2 regions of the Nitrobacter sp. MLSD-S21 genome follow, and region 2 is predicted to be linked to the other one. Evidence: predicted binding sites of a transcription regulator. Region 2 holds the regulator's gene; the other holds the start of a gene.
The links. Region 2 encodes HrcA, which represses chaperone genes, less so after heat shock. Its sites were predicted from a motif close to GTTAGCACTCNCNNNNNGNGAGTGCTAAC; they were not measured.
Positions count from the first base shown of each region.

Region 1: a site for HrcA is predicted at 2,103-2,131, ahead of AC1RT6_RS10215 (co-chaperone GroES). Genes of this name have one in related genera too.

Region 1 covers NZ_JBXASZ010000003.1:67,877-72,841, reverse strand. The annotation lists gene AC1RT6_RS10235 (hypothetical protein) at 1-117, shown strand, start outside; gene AC1RT6_RS10230 (DUF2934 domain-containing protein) at 474-662, shown strand; gene AC1RT6_RS10225 (hypothetical protein) at 1,336-1,548, opposite strand; gene AC1RT6_RS10220 (hypothetical protein) at 1,664-1,951, opposite strand; gene AC1RT6_RS10215 (co-chaperone GroES) at 2,162-2,479, shown strand; gene groL (chaperonin GroEL) at 2,616-4,256, shown strand; partial or broken gene AC1RT6_RS10205 (TolC family protein) at 4,310-4,755, shown strand.
Region 2 covers NZ_JBXASZ010000004.1:176,611-181,575, reverse strand. The annotation lists gene dnaK (molecular chaperone DnaK) at 1-667, opposite strand, end outside; gene AC1RT6_RS14105 (hypothetical protein) at 1,065-2,003, shown strand; gene grpE (nucleotide exchange factor GrpE) at 2,160-2,753, opposite strand; gene hrcA (heat-inducible transcriptional repressor HrcA) at 2,852-3,940, opposite strand; gene rph (ribonuclease PH) at 4,113-4,826, shown strand.

The sequences.
Region 1 (4,965 bases), on a different contig from region 2:
GATGAGGAAGTCGCTAAGGCGGCTGGTGCTGAGCTACTGGTAAGATTTCCAATACTTCGCGTAGAAGTATACAACGCCGAAACTAAAGTCCGCACCAAAGTCGATGCGATGCGTTAATCCAGTAAGTAGTCACGCTCATCCACTGGAGACCATACAATCCGGCTGGCGCTCGCAGGTGCGTTGTGGTCGCGTGGTGTGACGTCCGCCATTCGAGCGGTCAGCCGTAACCCGCGTGATGCAGAGCAATTTCCTCAAAATCGATCGCGTGCTCTTCGAACCCGCCGCCGCGGACAGTGAAACTGCTGATGCGCTTGCCGTATCGCCGCGCGATCAATTCTGCGAGACTTGCTGTGCAATGTTTGGTCTAAGGCACTAACAAAAAAGGAACGGACCTACATATCAAGTCGAGGGCCCTATCCCCCTAGGATCCCGCACGGTCCCGCACCTTTTGCCCCCAAGAGTCCCGCGGGGCCGTGCGCCGCCCGTCGCAGAAAGCAGGAAGCCCCATAGACGCCTCACACAACGCCCAGATCACCTTCCGCGCCAATCAACTATGGGAAGAGGCCGGCAGTCCTGAAGGCGAAGAGTTCTATGCTCAGGCCGAAGAGGAGCTGCGCGAGCAAGAACGATCCAATCCCGATGCGCACGAATCTTCAGATTGACCACGAGCCCACTGTTATCTCTGATACCTATCCTCGATAAATCTCACCGATTGCCGCTGCATGTTTTGGTGCACGCCATTGAGCCAATGGTAGCGGTGGTGGCACCGTCGGCAAAGCGAGCAAAGTCGTTATCGGACATGCTTAGATAGCGGCCGTTCTTCGGGTGCCGCTTATTATGCAGGTTTATGTCTTGTCGCTCTTGCAGCGAGCGCAGATCTTCTTGTGTAGCGAATAGTGTTAGCTGATTGCTCGTCCGGCGTCTGAAGGCCGAGTGAGTGGTAGGCGGTCCAGCTCTTGCGAGGGATTTTGCGGCCGTCACGCAACGCTTCGAGAGCACCGCTGAGATCGGATCCGTAGTTTTCTTCCATTGATGTTGATTGTTCTTATCCCTATTCAGTTTTCAACGAGCCGCTATCAGTTTACGCGCTGTGTGGTTTACATCCGTTGAACGGAGCGGATGGCCTGGGAAGGCGGAATTGGCGCATAAACAATTAAAGCTGCCCCGCATTCGCAGAACGGCTCGTATTCGGTATGTCTCCGCCAACAATGGCGCAGATGAATTCTACCACATCGGTAAAATGCACACGCGCAATCGTCATTGTTTCAAACAAAGGCATATGTGACGTCTACCACGCCTCGAGCCGCGCAAGCTTCGCTATTCCCACCCTAACGTTCAGTTCGGGCTAATCAGGAAGTCTCTATACTTGCGGTCCCAGCCCTTCATATGCCTGAGCAATGCCTGGCGCCGCTGTTCGGGCATGCCGGGGCCGTGTTCTATGAAGTCCTGAACAGTCTTCTTGAACTCGTTTGCCCGCGACTCCGAGCCCTGCGTCAGGTCGCCGTACTGCGCGACGATTTCCGTCACCCGAACTTCTATGTCATCCATCTATATGGTCCTCTGAGGCCTATCTGATATGGTGACCGCGCGCCCACATAGCTAGCTCCGCCTGCTCCGAAAGTCCTTGAACGAAGCGTCGATCAGGGGAGCTTGTCGAGCACGATCAGCTGCCGCTCCTCGCGCCTGCCGGACGCGCTTCCAGGAATGCCTCCAGGGTATCCTTGACCTGCGGCACCTTCACGTCGGTGCTTTCGGGCCCGTCGCTGAAGCGCGCGAGTATCTCCTGTATCTGCTTCTCGGCATCGTCATCATCGCTTATCCTCATGCTCCCATCAGCCCTTCTGCCGAACGGTAAGAGGGCAGCCCTGATATTTTCGAAGCCGGCGCGCGGGTTGCCGTTGGTTTGAAATCCGCCGTCATCAGCGATGTTGCGTACCTCGATCGAAGACATCTCCATCGCCGATAAGGTGCAATGGCGCCCGGTTCGCAATGGCGATGTGATCTCCGTCCCCGCTGGCACATGCATGCGGTCGGCGCCGAAAGCCGGAAATATCGCGGTCGCAGATCTTGTGCGCTAGCGTTCCGGGCTTATGTCAGGAGCGGCTGGCACTCGTTCATTACGACTGCCAATTCCAGAATCCCAACAGCAAAGTAGGATCGCATGAACTTCCGTCCGCTTCACGATCGCGTCGTGGTCAAGCGTATCGACGCCGAAGACAAAACCGCTGGCGGCATCATCATTCCGGATACGGTCAAGGAAAAGCCCTCTCAGGGCGAAATCACTGCCGTCGGGCCTGGTGGCCGTGACGAGGCAGGCAACCTGATCCCGATCGATCTCAAGGTCGGCGATCGCGTGCTGTTCGGCAAGTGGTCCGGCACCGAGGTAAAGCTCGACGGTCAGGATCTCCTGATCATGAAGGAAAGCGACATCATGGGCGTTCTCACCGATCTGCCCGCCGCCAAGAAGAAGGCCGCGTAAGCATAGCCATTTTTCCTAATCCTGAGGAGTCGGCGCAGCCGGAGTCTCGAAGGATAAGGCTCGCAATCCAAATCTCATTTCTCAAGAAACCGTCCAATCGCGCGGTCTTTGGGATCTGACGAAAACGGAGATCATTATGTCAGCCAAAGAAGTCAAATTCGGCGTCGATGCTCGCGACCGCATGCTGCGCGGCGTCGAGATTCTCAACAATGCGGTGAAGGTCACGCTTGGTCCGAAGGGCCGCAACGTCGTGCTCGACAAGCCCTATGGTGCGCCGCGCATCACCAAGGACGGCGTCACCGTCGCCAAGGAAATCGAGCTTGAGGACAAGTTCGAGAACATGGGCGCGCAGATGGTGCGCGAAGTCGCTTCCAAGTCCGCGGATGCTGCCGGCGACGGCACCACCACCGCAACGGTTCTGGCGGCTGCGGTTGTGAAGGAAGGCGCCAAGTCGGTCGCCGCCGGCATGAACCCGATGGACCTGAAGCGCGGGATCGACCTCGCGGTGGAAGCCGTGGTCGCCGACCTCGTCAAGAACTCCAAGAAGGTCACCTCGAACGACGAAATCGCCCAGGTCGGTACCATTTCATCCAATGGCGACACGGAAATCGGTAAGTTCCTTGCCGACGCCATGAAGAAGGTCGGCAACGAGGGCGTCATCACGGTTGAAGAAGCCAAGTCGCTCGAGACCGAACTCGAGGTGGTCGAGGGCATGCAGTTCGACCGCGGCTATATCTCGCCCTACTTCGTCACCAACGCCGACAAGATGCGCGTTGAAATGGAAGATGCCTACGTCCTCATCAACGAAAAGAAGTTATCTCAGTTGAACGAATTGCTTCCGTTGTTGGAAGCCGTGGTGCAGAGCGGCAAACCGCTTGTGATTATTGCCGAAGACGTCGAAGGCGAGGCGCTTGCCACGCTCGTGGTCAACCGGCTTCGTGGCGGCCTCAAGGTTGCCGCCGTCAAGGCGCCGGGCTTCGGTGATCGCCGCAAGGCCATGCTGCAGGACATCGCCATTCTGACCGGCGGTCAGGCGATCAGCGAAGACCTCGGCATCAAGCTCGAGAACGTCACGCTGCAGATGCTCGGCCGCGCCAAGAAGGTGATGATCGACAAGGAGAACACCACCATTGTCAGCGGGGCCGGCAAGAAGGCCGACATCGAGGCGCGCGTGAACCAGATCAAGGCGCAGATCGAGGAAACCACCTCGGACTACGACCGCGATAAGCTGCAGGAGCGTCTCGCTAAGCTCGCGGGCGGCGTCGCGGTGATCCGCGTCGGCGGCGCGACCGAGGTCGAGGTGAAGGAGCGCAAGGATCGCGTGGACGACGCGATGCACGCCACCCGCGCGGCAGTCGAGGAAGGCATCGTGCCGGGCGGCGGTGTCGCCCTGCTCCGTGCTTCCGAGCAGCTCAAGCGCATCAAGACCCAGAACGACGACCAGAAGACGGGCGTCGAGATTGTGCGCAAGGCGCTTTCCGCGCCCGCCCGCCAGATCGCAATTAATGCGGGCGAAGACGGCAGCATCATCGTCGGTAAGATCCTCGAGAAGGAGCAATATTCATATGGCTTCGACTCGCAGACTGGCGAATACGGCAACCTGATCTCCAAGGGCATTATCGACCCTACTAAGGTGGTTCGTGTGGCAATCCAGAACGCAGCGTCCGTCGCGGCCCTACTGATCACCACCGAAGCCATGGTGGCCGAAGTGCCGAAGAAGAACGCAGGCGCCGGCGGGATATCCCCGGGCGGCGGCATGGGAGGTATGGATTTCTAAGTCCAGCCGTTCAGACCGTAAAAGAAAGACAAAGGCCCGGCATCGCCGCCGGGCCTGCTGCGCTGACGCAGCCCTTCGTCGAGGTCGGCGCGGTCGCTCATCGGCTTGACCTGCAGATCGCGCGCATGGAAGTCGCGGTGCTCGCGAAGTCGCTTGATCTCACGACGGCGACGCGGTTCGTCACGCTGCTCGACGTCGCTGGCATCGACCGGCGGACGCGTGATCCGGAGGGGCGCTGTTCCGCGAGCGCGGCTTCGATGTGCAATTTCACATTCCAGTCTAGGACGGCGGCGAGACTCGCGTGCGTAAGTCGGACGCCATATACGCCGCCGCGTTCAACCGCCTCACGGAGAAGGCCGTCAACGTGCGGTCGGAGGCGCGCGATGCGTATCGGTCGTACCGCTCGACCTACGACATCGCCGCGCAGTATCAGCATGAGGTGTTGCCGCTGCGCAAGATCATCGCCGAAGAGATGCAACCTCGCTTTTCGCAAATGCAAGACAATGGACCTGTCCCTGTCGCAAACCCCATCCGGCTGGCGGTTGATCGGAATCGCGCGATGCTGCTGCTCGATGTTGGATTTGTGCAGACTGATCTTTGGAACGGTGATCGACCTGCTGCGGTCGCGAGTTGCGCTTGAGGCAGAAATTCTGGTCTTGAGGCAACAAATCAATGTGCTGCGGCGAACTCGTCCCAGCAGACCTCCCTT
Region 2 (4,965 bases):
CCAGGAACGTATCGCCGTTGGTCGACTTCACCTCAAACACGCCGTCGCCGATCTCGAGGATCGACACGTCGAAGGTGCCGCCGCCCAGGTCGTACACAGCGATGGTGCCGGCCTTCGACTTGTCGAGGCCATAAGCAAGCGCGGCCGCAGTCGGCTCGTTGATGATGCGCAGCACTTCGAGGCCCGCGATCTTGCCGGCGTCCTTGGTCGCCTGGCGTTGCGCGTCGTTGAAATAGGCAGGAACTGTAATGACAGCCTGATCAACCTTCTGACCGAGATGAGCCTCGGCGGTTTCCTTCATCTTTTGAAGCGTGAAGGCTGAAATCTGCGACGGCGAATAGGTCTTGCCGTCGACCTCGACCCAGGCGTCGCCGTTGCCGGCTTTCGAGATCTTGTAAGGGACAAGCTTCTTGTCCTTTTCAACCGTGGGGTCGTCGTACCGCCGGCCGATCAGACGCTTGACGGCGAAAATGGTCCGCTCGGGATTAGTCACAGCCTGGCGCTTGGCCGGCTGCCCGACGAGACGCTCGCCATCGTCGCTAAAGGCAACGATGGACGGCGTAGTCCGCATCCCTTCCGCGTTTTCGATGACTTTCGGCGTCTTGCCGTCCATTACCGCCACGCACGAATTCGTGGTGCCGAGGTCGATCCCAATGACCTTTCCCATGGTCCTCATATCCTTCTTGTTGCGGCAGTCCGGCCAGGCCCTGACGGCACCCTCATCCAGACCCCCAGATATCAATTACTCGCGATTAGCGACGGTGAGCCTCATATAGGAGGGGGGGTGGGGGCTGCAAGGACCAGACCACTCTCCACCGGATGAAAACGCAATTCTTTTGCAATCCCGGACAGCCAGAGACGGCCCGAATAGGCAGATAATTAACCCAGCCTCACCGGACACCTTGGCCTCATAATCAAAACGGTGGTAGGCCGCCGCACAACAGCGACGAGAGGTTCGGCCGATTGCCGACGAATCATGCGCTTGAGGCGGCAGTCAAATCTCCTTCCAGCACCGCCGACCTGGCGATCATTGAACGGCCTTAATGCAAATCCAATAAGCGCGCATGAGACACCTTCTGCACGTATTGATCGCTCTTTGCATATTGAGCAGCGCAAATTCGGCCCTCGCCGACGACGTGGTCTATGCGCCGGGCAGCCGGATCGGGCTGGTTCCGCTGATAGGTCTGACCCCGGCAAAGACATTTCCGGGTTTCGAAACCGCGGATCAGCGGGTCAAGGTCATCGTCGCCGAACTCCCCGTCACCGCCTTCAGAGACGTGGAAAACGTCGCCAAATCGAACGTGGCCGACCCTCGAGGCCAGAAGCCACAAGGCCTCGAGACGGCGAGCGGACAGGGTTATTTCATCGTCGAGGCGGCCAAGAACGGCGACGACAATGTCCGGCGCTATTCAATGGTAATTTCGGGCGGCACATTTTCCGGATACGTCGCAGCGCAGGTGCCAGAGAACGTCGGAAAGATCTATTCCGATGAAGCGGTGCGAAAGATGTTCGCAACGGTCGCCTTGCGCAAGGACGTACCGGTCGAGGAGCAACTCGGCCTGCTGCCCTTCAAGCTGAGCGAATTGAGCTCCTTCAAATTGATCCGCACGCTGGCACCAGGAGCAGTTATCCTGCTTTCCGACGCAGAAGCAGAAAACGACATCGACAGCAAAGCCTTTATGATTATCAGCCCGATCGGTTCGGTCCCTGAACGACCGGACGACCGGGACAGATTTGCGCGCGACATCGCGGCCACGATCCCGAACCTGCGTGAGGGACGTATCACCATGTCGGAGTCGATGCGGATCAACGGATCGCCCGGTTTTGAAACGCGGATCGACGGCACGAACACACGAACGAATACGCCAGTGACGGTCGTGCAGTGGCTGGTGTTTGGCAGCGGAAAAACGGCAATGCGTCTGATCGGAAGTACGCCGCGGGATGGGTGGTCTGAAGCTTTTTCGCGCTTCCGCGCGGTTCGTGACGGTATCCGGCCGCGCTAGTGGAGTGAATTTGACATTCGCGACCCACCTAGCCGCGCGTCCCGGGCGTGAATGTCGAATTCAAAACTCGACCAGCAACCAATATCGGCCAGTGGTGTTTGATTCTCGCATTCAAGCCCGAGGACATAATATTGGTAAGCCCGCGAACGGGCGGATTCATTCGGACGCGGCTGCCTTGGCTCCGCCCTTCGCAACACCTACCAGCGCCGGACGCAACACCCGCTCGCCGATCATGTAGCCGGCCTGAATGACCTGCGCGACCGTGCCGACGGGGATGGACGAATCGGGAACTTCGTACATGGCCTGATGGACGTTGGGATCGAATTTTTCACCAGCCGGATCGAACCGCTTCACACCGTGTTTTTCCAGCGCGTTGTGCAGCGAGCGTTCGGTCAACTCCACGCCCTCGATCAGGGCTTTGAGTCCGGGGTCGGCGGCCGCGCGTGCCTCGGCGGACACCGCATCAAGCGCGCGTTGCAGATTGTCGGCAATATCCAGCACGTCGCGAGCGAACCCCGAGATGCCGTAGGTCCGCGCGTCCGACACCTCTCGCGCGGTGCGCTTGCGCAGGTTTTCCATCTCCGCCAACGTGCGCAGCATCCGGTCCTTGGCGTCCGCGACCTCCTTGGTCAGCGCTTCAACCGCCCCCTCCTCAGGATCGTCGGGCATAATGTAAGGCTTGGATACCACTGGCTCGGCCTCCGGAGCCGGATCGCCGGAATTGTTTGATTTGCCGTCGGAATCGGTCATTACACAGCCTTCTTGCACATGGTCTCGAATTAAAAGGGATGGTCGTGCGGGATATCGTGCTTCAGGCGTAAAAATCAAGCGCAGGGCGGCGGGCGGGCTCAGCCGCCGAGCATCTGGCTGACAATGCGGGCCGCGTAATCCACCATCGGGATCACGCGCGCGTAGTTCAGCCGGGTCGGTCCGATCACTCCGAGAACGCCGACGATGTGGCCGGCGCCGTCGCTGTAGGGCGCGATGATCGTCGAGGATCCGGACAGCGAGAACAGCTTGTTCTCCGAACCGATAAAGATCCTTACGCCGTCGGCGCGTTCGGCGCGGCCAAGCAGATCGATCACGCCGCGCTTGGTTTCGAGGTCGTCGAACAGCAGCCGCACGCGCTCAAGGTCCTCCATCGCATGCAAATCTCCGAGCAGGTTGGCATGGCCGCGCACGATCAATTGCCGGTCGTCGCTGTCGCCGCCAGACCAACTCGCAATTCCTGCCGCGATGATCTTTTGTGTGAGCTGGTCGAGCTCCGCCTTGCTCTGCGTCAACGCGGTTTCAAGCTCGAGCCCTGCCTCGGCCAGCGTCCGGCCGCGAATTCGAGCGTTCAGAAAGTTTGACGCCTCCGTCAGCGCCGAAGCCGGGACGCCGGAGGGGAGCGTCAGCACGCGGTTTTCGACCTGCCCGTCTTCGGCGACCAGCACGACCAACGCCTTGTCGGGCTCCAGCCTGACGAACTCGATATGCTTCAACCGTACATTGGATTTCGCCGTCAGAACCACTGCCGCCGCCCGGGTCAATCCGGACAGCCGTGTCAAGGCCTCGCCCAATGCAGCCTCGACCGATTGCGCCTTGCCCACCGACGCGAGTTGAGTCTGGATCGACTGGCGCTCCGGCTCGGTCAGATCGCCGACCTGCATCAAGGCATCGACAAAGAACCGCAGGCCGAGCTCGGTCGGCAAGCGGCCGGCTGAGGTATGCGGTGCATAAATCAGCCCGAGCTGTTCGAGGTCCGACATCACATTGCGGACCGACGCTGGCGAGAGCGGCACCGCGATGAGGCGGGAAACGTTGCGGGAACCCACCGGTTCGCCCGTTGCAAGGTAGCTTTCGACGATCTGCCGAAAAATGTCGCGCGACCGCTCGTTCAACTGGGCAAGCCCGGCGTTCGGCGCAATCAGACCGATCGGATCGTGATGGGCCAACGATATCTCCCGCGTATAATGACTGTTGCGCCTGGGACCGGATCTAGTTTGTCTCTCCGGCGCACCAGTTACAAGCAGCCTTTGGCAATCGCAGTTCTGACCCTTGCCGGTGCGGCTCCTCACCCCTAAAAGCACGGCACGACGATTTTCATAGAATAGCTGGAGGGTTCCCATGCGGCCTAGCCGCCGTGCACCGGATGAACTGCGCGCCGTGTCGCTGGAACGTGGCGTGGTCAAATACGCCGAAGGCTCCTGCATGGTGAAATTCGGGGATACCCATGTGCTGGTCACCGCGACGCTAGAGGAGCGGCTGCCGCCGTGGCTCAAGGGCCAGGGCCGGGGCTGGGTGACGGCCGAATACGGAATGCTGCCGCGCGCCACGCTGGAGCGAACCCGGCGCGAGGCCTCCGCCGGCAAGCAAGGCGGCCGGACCGTCGAAATCCAGCGCCTGATCGGCCGCTCTTTGCGTGCCGCAATCGATCTCGAGGCGCTCGGCGAACGCCAGATCACAGTCGATTGCGACGTCATTCAGGCCGATGGCGGCACGCGCACCGCATCGATTACCGGCGCATGGGTCGCGTTAGCCGACTGCGTCAACTGGATGAAGGCCCGCAACATGCTCAAGGCCAGCGTGCTTCGAGACAATGTCGCAGCGATCTCATGCGGTATCTACAATGGCACGCCCGTCCTCGATCTGGACTATGCAGAAGATTCGGAAGCCGACACCGATGCAAACTTCGTGATGACCGGCGAGGGACGCATCATCGAGGTGCAGGGAACCGCCGAGAAGACACCTTTTTCCGACGACGAATTTTTTGCGCTCATGGCGCTGGCGAAAAAAGGAGTCGCACGGCTGGTGGATTTGCAGAAAATGGCGTTGGCGTGATTCGTTCTGCGAGCGCTCCGCGGGATGCTCCTCCAATAGCGTTTTCGAGCAGAGTGGGTAGCGGTTCGCGTCAAGAAACTGCGTCAACACAAGAAACCGGAGCCTGACTTTGAATTCCGTCAAAGTCGAAATGGCTCTA